4 regions of the Tardiphaga sp. 862_B3_N4_1 genome follow, and region 2 is predicted to be linked to each of the others. Evidence: riboswitches for the same ligand, from Rfam matches in the RefSeq annotation. Region 2 holds a riboswitch; each other region holds the start of a gene.

Region 1 (2,196 bases), 980 kb from region 2:
CTCGCCATTGGTACCCTTGATATGCGCGCCGAGACCGCGCACGCGCGTCCAGTCATTGCCGAGACCGCCGGAATATTTCGCCAGCAGTGCGTTGTCCTTCACCGACTTAAAGATGCCGTCGAGATCGTCGGCCACCGTCGTGAGGAAGCAGGACGACAGCTGCGGCCGCTGCGTACCCGAATTGAACAGCGTCGGCGTCGAGGCCATGAAGTCGAACGACGACAGCAGATTGTAGAATTCGATGGCGCGGGCTTCGCGGTCGATCTCGCGCAGCGCGAGGCCCATGGCAACGCGCATGAAGAAGGCCTGGGGCAGTTCGATGCGATTGCCCTGCACATGCAGGAAGTAGCGATCATAGAGCGTCTGCAATCCCAGGAACTGGAACTGAAGGTCCCCTTCCGGCTTCAGCGCGGCAGCGATTCGCTTCAGGTCGAAGCGCGCGAGTTCGGGATCGAGCAGCTCGGCCGCAATGCCGGTCTTGATATAGGCGCCGAAATATTCGGCGTAGCGCGTGGTCATGTCGGCCTGCGACGCGTGGGTCGGCGTGCCCCCTACAATGGACAGGACTTCGGTGCGCAGCTTGTCGAGCAGCAGGCGGGCGCTGACAAAGGTGTAGTTCGGCTCCTGCTCCACCAGCGTACGCGCGGCCATGATGCCGGCCAGTGCCAGCTCATCCAGCGTAATGCCGTCATAGAGATTGCGGCGGGTTTCCTCGAGCACCGGGGCGGCATCGACTCCGTCAAGGCCGGCGCAGGCCTCGTTGACGATCAGCGCGAGACGCGCCGAATCGAGAGGCGCGCGCGTGCCGTTGGCGAGCGTGACATGCAGCACCGGTGCGGTGGAAACCGGCGCGGGCTTGGCTGCCAGTTCCTCGGCGCGGGTGCGAGCGCGCTCCTCGCGGTACAGGACATAAGCGCGGGCCACCTTGTGGTGCTCGCTGCGCATCAGCGCCAGTTCGACCTGATCCTGGACGTCCTCGATATGGAAGGTGCGGCCTTCGCCGACGCGGCGAGTCAGCGCCGCCACGACTTCGCCGGTCAGCTGTTCCACCGCCTCATGGACGCGGCGCGAGGCCGCTGCCGTGTGGCCCTCGACGGCCAGAAAGGCTTTGGTCATGGCCACGGAAATCTTGCTACCGTCGAAGGGAGATACAGTGCCGTTGCGCCGGATGATCTGCATCGAGGGTTCGCGCGCAGGCGCAGCAAGCGTTTCCGGGGACAGCTGAATCAGCGGAGCGTGAGCCGCATCGCGGCCGTTGGACAGAGCGGAAGAGGAAGTAGGCATCGGCAAGACCCCGTGTGATGCATCAAGCAATGGGGGCTGGGGCCGAAAGGACGCTGCAAAATACACGGCGGAGATCCGCCGGCATTGCCTGCAAGCGACCGCTGGGACACCCCGCCCATGGACGTTCTGGTGTCGCGGCAGGTCTCCTGGCTCGCAGGTCAATGTCTGTTTCAGCCTTCCCGATGCTTGCGCATCAGTGACTTCAATCGAAACAGACTCACTGCTTACAGTTGCGGGGGCAGCGCCGGAATATGACGCAAAACAGCGTCTTTACCGGCTTCCCTCTTAGCCACCAAGTCTTGCGACAGGGCGGACCGTGACATCTACATTTGGTGTGACCCGCGGTGAAGTGTCAAGCGGGCATTGCGATCCACGGCAACAAATCCCGTAGGGCTGTTGGTTCAGTGGACAACCGCTTGCGTGGCGGAAACCGCGGGATCGTTGGCGGTTTCTGAACGATGCGATTCGTTGCCGCCGAGCACCGCGAAGCGCAGAACATCGTGATCAACCGATGGAGGATGCGATGCGCGACCTGATGACGACCACTGAAAGGATCAACTTCAACGGTTTCGTAGAGCGAGCGGGTGCGGTCACGACGTTCGAGACGACGGATCAGATCGCCCGGCGCCGCCTCGACGAGATGCTGAACGAAGCGCTGAGGGACAGCTTTCCTGCGAGCGATCCGATTTCTTCGCTGCAACTCGCCTGAGCAGAATCAAACCGCTCGAAAGCTGGCCCGATACTGGCTGGGCGTCAGACCCAGCCGTCGCACGAAAACCTGACGCATATGTTCGGCGGTGGTGAAACCGGATTCATAAGCCACCACCTTGAGCGGCAGATCGCTGCCTTCGAGACGGTTACGCGCCGTGTCGATCCGGGCGCCTTCGACAAAATCCGCCGGCGTCATCTTTG
Region 2 (2,196 bases):
GTTGTAGGTCTCGACGTCTTTCCAGTGCCGCTGGCTGTTCAGGTAGTACAGGGTGTTGCGCAGCGTAATGCTGTCTGTCACCTGCCACTCGGTCTTTACCTGGTTCCAGCTGTCCTGATAGCGGATGCTGCTGTCGCCGACATTGTAGTTCCTGAAGCGCAGGGATTCATCGAGCTTGCCGTTGATCAGCGGTGTGCCGAAATAGCGCGACGGGCTGCGATCGCCGTAATCCGTGGAGATCGTCCAGGTGATGTCTTCGGTCTGCTTGATCTGGACGGCGGCATGCACTTCGACATTGGAGGTGTTGTCACGATCGACCCAGCCGTCCGACATGTTGCCGGTCGCGGTGATGCGATAGGCGACATCCTTGTTGATCGGTCCACCGCTATCCACTGCAATGCGCCGGGTCATGTTGCTGTCGAGCGAGATTTCGGCCTGATTGCGCGGCACCCAAAGCGGCAGTTTCGAGATGACGTTGATGGCGCCGCCGACGGCACCTTCGCCATACATCACCGATGCCGGGCCGCGTAGCACCTCAACGCGCTCAGCTGACCAGGTATCATAGGGGAAGGTCAGCGTGCCCGAGCCGACATAGAGCCGTGTGCCGTCATACAGAGTCATCACGGTGCCGTTGCCGGTGAAGCCGCGGGTGTTGAAGGCGATGCTGCCATTGCCCGGCGCCGGGCTTGCGGTGAAGCCGGTGGCGTTCTGTGTCACGGCGTCAATCAGATTCTGCTGGCCACGCTCGGCCATGGTCTCGGCAGAGATCACCTCGACGCTGGCCGGCGTCTGCAGGCGCGTCAGGCCAAGGCGGCTGCCCGTCGACGTCGTGCCGGTGAGGTTGAGTGTCGGTGCCGCGAAGACGGGGCCTGTCGGCGTGGCGACCGGCGCGCCGGTATTGGCGGCGACATTGCGCTGTTGCCGCGAGCGCGCAGCGCGCGATGCATTGCCGTTCGTGGCGCGGCGTGCCCGCTGAGGCGTCGCCGACGGCTGAACGACGACAGGATCGAGCGTCTGGCTCGACTGTGTGGTTTGCGACCAGCTTTCGCTCGGACACAACAAGCAGGAGAGAGCAACAGAATAAAGTAAGGGAGCATGTCGCTTCAACGCGACGGGAGAAACGGAGGTCATGAACAGGACTCGCGGTTACGTGGCACGTCACCGCAAACCAAGTCTCGCCGCCGCTTTCAAACAGGCAGTGTGACTTCCACCAGGACACCCCGCCCAATGTGCTCGCGTGTGACCACGACTGGCGGCAGGTCTCCTGGCTCGCGGGTCACTGCCTGTCGCCGCCTTCCCAGGTGAACACCCAGTGGCTCTTGGCGCAGGCTCGCCGCTTACAGTTGCGGGGGCAGCCGCGGAATCGGGGGATCCCCCTCACCGCATTCCCTTTTGATCCCCGAAGGGAACCGTCACGTTCACGTTAAGGTGAAATTTCCAAATGTGTCAATCAAGTTGCTAGTCACTCGCAACGTGCGCTGACAGGTGTTGATATTGCGCATCACCTGTCATCGCAGCGTCAAGCGATCTGCCTAGAGCCACTGGTGCCAGAGCCAGGATCAGGAGTTCGCCATGGCACTACGTTTATCCCGTCGTCGCTTCCTCGCGCACTCAGCCGCAGCAGGCGCAAGCTTCCTTGCGATGCCCTATCTCAGCCGCGCCGCCGATCGCCCGGTGGTGTCACATGGCATTCAGTCCGGCGATGTCGGGATCAACAGCGGCATGATCTGGTCGCGCGCGGATCGGCCGGCGCAGATGATGGTGGAAGTCGCCACCACCGAATCCTTCAGCAATGCGCGCATGTTGCCGCCGATGGCGGCGCTGCCCGAAACCGATTTCACGGCGAAGCTGCTGCTCGACAATCTGCCCGCGGGACAGGACATCTTCTATCGCGTCAAATTCCGCGATCTCTCGCATACCGACATCGTCGGCGAGCCGGTCATCGGTCGCTTCCGCACCGCGCCAGCGGATCGCCGCGATGTGTCTTTCGTTTGGGGCGGCGATGTCGCAGGCCAAGGCTGGGGCATCAACGCCGAGGATGGCGGCATGGTCACCTATGCCACCATGCGAAAGCACAACCCGGATTTCCTGATCCATTCCGGCGATACGATCTACGCCGATGGTCCGATCCTGCCTGAAACGAAACTGCCTGACGGCGCGATCTGGAAGAACACCATCACGGTGCCGGAGAAGGCG
Region 3 (2,196 bases), on a different contig from region 2:
GGGTCAGCAGCGAGCGTAGCAGCGTGGTCTTGCCGGCGCCGAGAAATCCGGTGAGGACGGTGACGGGAACGCGGGACATTCAATTCTCCTGGGAACGCTTGAGCCAGAGCGGAAGCCCGGCTGCAATGAAAGCAACATTCGGCACGGCGGCCGCGATGATCTGGTTGAGCCGGCCCTGCGCATCGCGAAATGCGCGGCCGAGCGGTGTCTCCGGTACGAGGCCGAGGCCGACTTCGTTGGACACGAACACGATTGGATAGCGCGAGACATCGAGAAAACGCACGAGGCGCTTCGCCTCGATCTCCGGATCGCGCTCGGCAAACATCAGATTCGACAGCCATAGCGTCAGGCAATCCACCAGCACGACGCGGCCGACCGTCGCCTCGCGCGTCAGCGCATCGACCAGCGCCAGCGGCTCTTCCACGGTGATCCAGCCTTCGCCGCGCTGCCTGCGATGCTGCGCGATGCGGGCATGCATCTCGTCGTCACCGGCCGTCGCAGTGGCCAGATAGATTTTCGTCAGGCCGATGCCATCGACCAGCTTTTCGGCGAAGGACGACTTGCCCGAGCGCGCACCACCCAGCACCAACGTGGTAGAGGTCGCGGTCATTTCGGCGCACGCCCATCTTCAGGCGACCACCGCATCGGCGGCACGCGCGCGACCATGCCCTTGCGCAGCACCTCGGCGCGCTCGCGCCATGGCACCAGGCCGTAGTCGGCCTTCTGATAGGACTCCACGAAAGACACCAGCGCCGCGCTGCCGCTATCGGTCTGCAGATCGCCGAACAGGAACGTGTAGCCGTCAGGGCTCGTCACCGCGACGGTTGCTGGCCGCTTGCAGACGCTGAGACACTGCACCGGACGCACCATCACGGCGGCATCGCCCTCGCCGAGCGCGGCCTTCACCGCGTCGAACATGTCCGGCCCGATGATCGTGCCGGTTTCGGCGGCCTTGCAGCTGATGCACACGCTCACGACAACGGGACCAGCCGGCACAGGGCGCGGCGGTTCGACCGAAATTTGTTCGCCAGAGATATCGGCGCTGTCGTGATCCATCACATGCTCAGTTCATGCCCTCACGGGCCTACGAGCTTTGTTGGATCGCGCCGACAGCATGGCCGTCGGTTCGCTCCCGTCCGGTGCACCCCGCCCCGACGACGCCTCCAAAGCACAGTTCGTGATGGCAGGTCTCCTGGCTTGCGAGTCATAGCCTGTTGCCGCCTTCCCAAGAATTCTGAAGAATTCCCAGTGGCACCGGCGCGGGCTCGTCGCTTACAGTTGCGGGGGCAGCGCCGGCCTCAAACCGGCTTCCCTATTCACCTTCCACGCGGAAGGACCATCGCAAAAGACGCTATCTGCCGGGTGCGCCGGGGTCAACCGCGCCGACGGACTGTCGCCCGGACCTGTTGACCTTGTAGGTCGTCTTGCGTCAGTTAGGCCGCGAAAAGGAACCCTATGCCCGCTTATTCCCAGTCCTTGTGGCAGCCGCCCGCCATTGCGCCTGTTGACCCGCAGATCGCGGCAGGCATCCGCGCCGTCATCGACGGCAAGGCCAAACCGCCGGGATCGCTGGGGAGAATCGAGGACCTGGCGCTGCAGCTCGGCATGATCCGGCATCCGGGCGAGCCCCGCGGCGACAATGCCGTGCTGCTGGTCTTCGCGGGGGATCACGGACTCGTAGCCGAAGGCGTGTCGCAATATCCGTCGGCGGTCACGGTCGCGATGGTGATGACCTATCTGGCCGGCCGCGCCACGGCCAATGCTTTCGCCGCGGCCAATGACATCGGTGTGCGCGTGATCGACATCGGCGTCGCCGCCGAGCTGCCGGTGCACCCGAAGCTGGTCGATGCAAAGGTTCGCATGGGTACGGCGAATGCCGCGCGCGAGCCAGCGATGACGGCAGAGCACGCGGCCGATGCGCTGACGCGCGGCTTCAGAATCGCCGTCGGTGAGATCAAGGCCGGCGCAGACATCATCGCGCTCGGCGAGATGGGAATTGGCAACACGGCCTCATCGGCACTGGTGGTTCATCGACTCGCGCCGGCCCCCCTGGATGATTGTATCGGCGTTGGCGCCGGGCAGGATGATGCCGGCATGGCGCGCAAGCGCGCGGCGATCACGAAGGCGGCAGCACGCAGCGACGCAACTGCGCCGCTGGATGTGCTTGCCGAATTCGGCGGACTGGAAATCGCAGGC
Region 4 (2,196 bases), on a different contig from region 2:
GCGGCGCCGGCTCCATCGTCTCGTTTGGTATCAAGGGCGGCCGCAATGCCGGCCGCAAATTCATCGAAGCGCTGAAGCTGACCAGCCATCTCGCCAATGTCGGCGACGCCAAGACACTGGTCATTCATCCCGGCAGCACCACGCATCAGCAGATGGATGCGGAGCAGCTCAAGGCCGCCGGCATCGGCGAGGAGCTGATCCGTCTCTCCATCGGCATCGAAGCCGCCGATGACATCATCGATGACCTCGCGCAGGCGCTGCGCATCTCGCAAAAGGGCTGAGCGATGCAACTCACCGTCAACGGTCACGAGACCTATATCGCGAATGGCGGCCGCGCATTCGATCCTTCCCTGCCCGTAGTCGTGATGATCCACGGCGCCGGCTTCGATCACTCGACATGGGCGCTGCATACGCGCTGGTTTGCGCATCATGGCTTCGCCGTACTAGCGCCGGATCTGCCCGGCCATGGTCGCTCGAAAGGTGAAGCGCTCACGACCATCGCCGATCTCGCAGACTGGACAGCAGCATTGATCGAGGCAGCGGGCACAAAGACTGCGCGGCTGATCGGCCATTCCATGGGCTCGCTGATTGCGCTGGAGACCGCAGCGCGGCATCCCCGTAAAGTCACGCGCCTCGACCTGATGGGCACGGCAGGGACGATGACCGTCGGCCCGGATCTGTTGAAGGATGCCGAAGCCAATCAGCACTCCGCCATCGACATGGTGTCAATCTGGGGGCTCGGCTTTCGCGCCGAACTCGGCGGCAGTCTCGCGCCGGGGTTGTGGATGCATAGCGGCGCGCAGCGCGTGCTGGAAGCCACGAAGCCGGGCGTGCTGTTCGCCGATCTCAACGCCTGCAATACATACCAGAATGCGCTGACTGCTGCGGCCCAGCTCGAAATCCCGGTCACGCTCATCCTCGGCGAGCGGGACATGATGACTCCCGCCAAGGCTGGCAAGACCCTGGCCGCCGCCTTGAAAAACGCCCGCACGGTGATTCTGCCGGGCACTGGCCACATGATGATGGTCGAGCGCCCCGACGACGTGCTCGCCGCGCTACAGCACGAGCAATAGAGTCCCCAACGCGGCGATGGCTGTTGCACCGCGCGGCGCGCTGTGCTTCCTGTCTGTCGTTATCGGTGCCTCCGCAAGGAGGTGAAACGGGAATGCGGTGCGGGGAAATATCCCCTATGCCGCGGCTGCCCCCGCAACTGTAAGCGGCCATTCCAGGTCCACAAAGCCACTGAATTTGCATCGCAGATTCGGGAAGGCGGACCGGGAGACCACCGCGAGCCAGGAGACCGGCCGGTAACGAGTTTCACACTCGTTCGACGGTGGGTCGACGGAAGGGGTTATATGACTATCCGGAATTTGGCCGCAGGCACTGCGGCCGTTGTTGTTCTGTCCTGCTCTCACAGTGCTGCGCAGTCCAGTGCCGAGCAGCTCTCCGAAATCGTAGTGACGGCGGACAGAGCACCCGAACAGCTCAATCGCACTGGCAGTTCGATTAGCGTGGTGTCAGGCGAAACCATTGCGACCAGCAATCCCGGCTCGCTGGTCGATGCGCTGCGCACCGTGCCTGGCCTCGATATCAGCGAAAATGGCGGCCCCGGCGGCACCGCGAATGTGCGCCTGCGCGGCGGCAATACCGGCCAGACCCTGGTGATGATCGACGGCATCCGCGTCAACGATCCCACGGCTGCATCGGGCGACTTCGAATTCGCCATGTTCACGCCCTCCGCCATCGAGCGCATCGAGGTCCTGAAGGGGCCACAGAGCGCGCTCTATGGCTCAGACGCCATGAGCGGCGTGGTCAACATCATCACCAAGAAGGGCTCCGGTCCTGCGCAGGTCAATGTCCGCACGGAAGCCGGCAGCTATGGCACCGTCATGACGCAGGGATCGCTGACCGGATCCAACGGTCCGTGGTCCTATGCCTTCACCGGCGGCGGTCAGCACAGCAACGGTTTCTCGCGTTACGGTTATCGTATCCCTGCCCTCGAAGCACGTTTTCCGAATCTCGAAAACGACAGCTTCGATCGCGTCGGCGGCTCGGCGCGCATCGGCTACGATGCAGGCGAAGGCATCCGGCTTGAGTCAGGCATCGTCCATTCGTTCACGCGCTCGGCCTATGATGCAGCAACGGGAACGCTTCCGGATACGCCGTCAGCGGCGACGCGTCTGCTGCAAACCGTCT

The links. Region 2 has a riboswitch for cobalamin ahead of AB8B02_RS25940 (TonB-dependent receptor). Riboswitches for the same ligand answer to the same signal wherever they lie in the genome.
Region 1: linked by a shared signal. The riboswitch ahead of AB8B02_RS30540 (ribonucleoside-diphosphate reductase subunit alpha) and the one ahead of AB8B02_RS25940 (TonB-dependent receptor) in region 2 are both predicted to bind cobalamin.
Region 3: linked by a shared signal. The riboswitch ahead of AB8B02_RS00020 (DUF1636 family protein) and the one ahead of AB8B02_RS25940 (TonB-dependent receptor) in region 2 are both predicted to bind cobalamin.
Region 4: linked by a shared signal. The riboswitch ahead of AB8B02_RS17235 (TonB-dependent receptor plug domain-containing protein) and the one ahead of AB8B02_RS25940 (TonB-dependent receptor) in region 2 are both predicted to bind cobalamin.

Annotation. Positions count from the first base shown of each region.
Region 1 covers NZ_JBPWQB010000002.1:2,797,052-2,799,247, reverse strand. Annotated here, with positions in the region: gene AB8B02_RS30540 (ribonucleoside-diphosphate reductase subunit alpha) at 1-1,284, opposite strand, end outside; cobalamin riboswitch at 1,404-1,618, opposite strand; gene AB8B02_RS30535 (hypothetical protein) at 1,808-1,993, shown strand; gene AB8B02_RS30530 (GlxA family transcriptional regulator) at 2,000-2,196, opposite strand, start outside.
Region 2 covers NZ_JBPWQB010000002.1:1,821,288-1,823,483, forward strand. Annotated here, with positions in the region: gene AB8B02_RS25940 (TonB-dependent receptor) at 1-1,131, opposite strand, end outside; cobalamin riboswitch at 1,238-1,429, opposite strand; gene AB8B02_RS25945 (alkaline phosphatase D family protein) at 1,573-2,196, shown strand, end outside.
Region 3 covers NZ_JBPWQB010000001.1:4,362-6,557, forward strand. Annotated here, with positions in the region: gene cobW (cobalamin biosynthesis protein CobW) at 1-79, opposite strand, end outside; gene cobU (bifunctional adenosylcobinamide kinase/adenosylcobinamide-phosphate guanylyltransferase) at 80-610, opposite strand; gene AB8B02_RS00020 (DUF1636 family protein) at 607-1,056, opposite strand; cobalamin riboswitch at 1,166-1,356, opposite strand; gene cobT (nicotinate-nucleotide--dimethylbenzimidazole phosphoribosyltransferase) at 1,456-2,196, shown strand, end outside.
Region 4 covers NZ_JBPWQB010000001.1:3,615,918-3,618,113, forward strand. Annotated here, with positions in the region: gene AB8B02_RS17225 (O-acetylhomoserine aminocarboxypropyltransferase) at 1-281, shown strand, start outside; gene AB8B02_RS17230 (alpha/beta fold hydrolase) at 285-1,073, shown strand; cobalamin riboswitch at 1,120-1,323, shown strand; gene AB8B02_RS17235 (TonB-dependent receptor plug domain-containing protein) at 1,356-2,196, shown strand, end outside.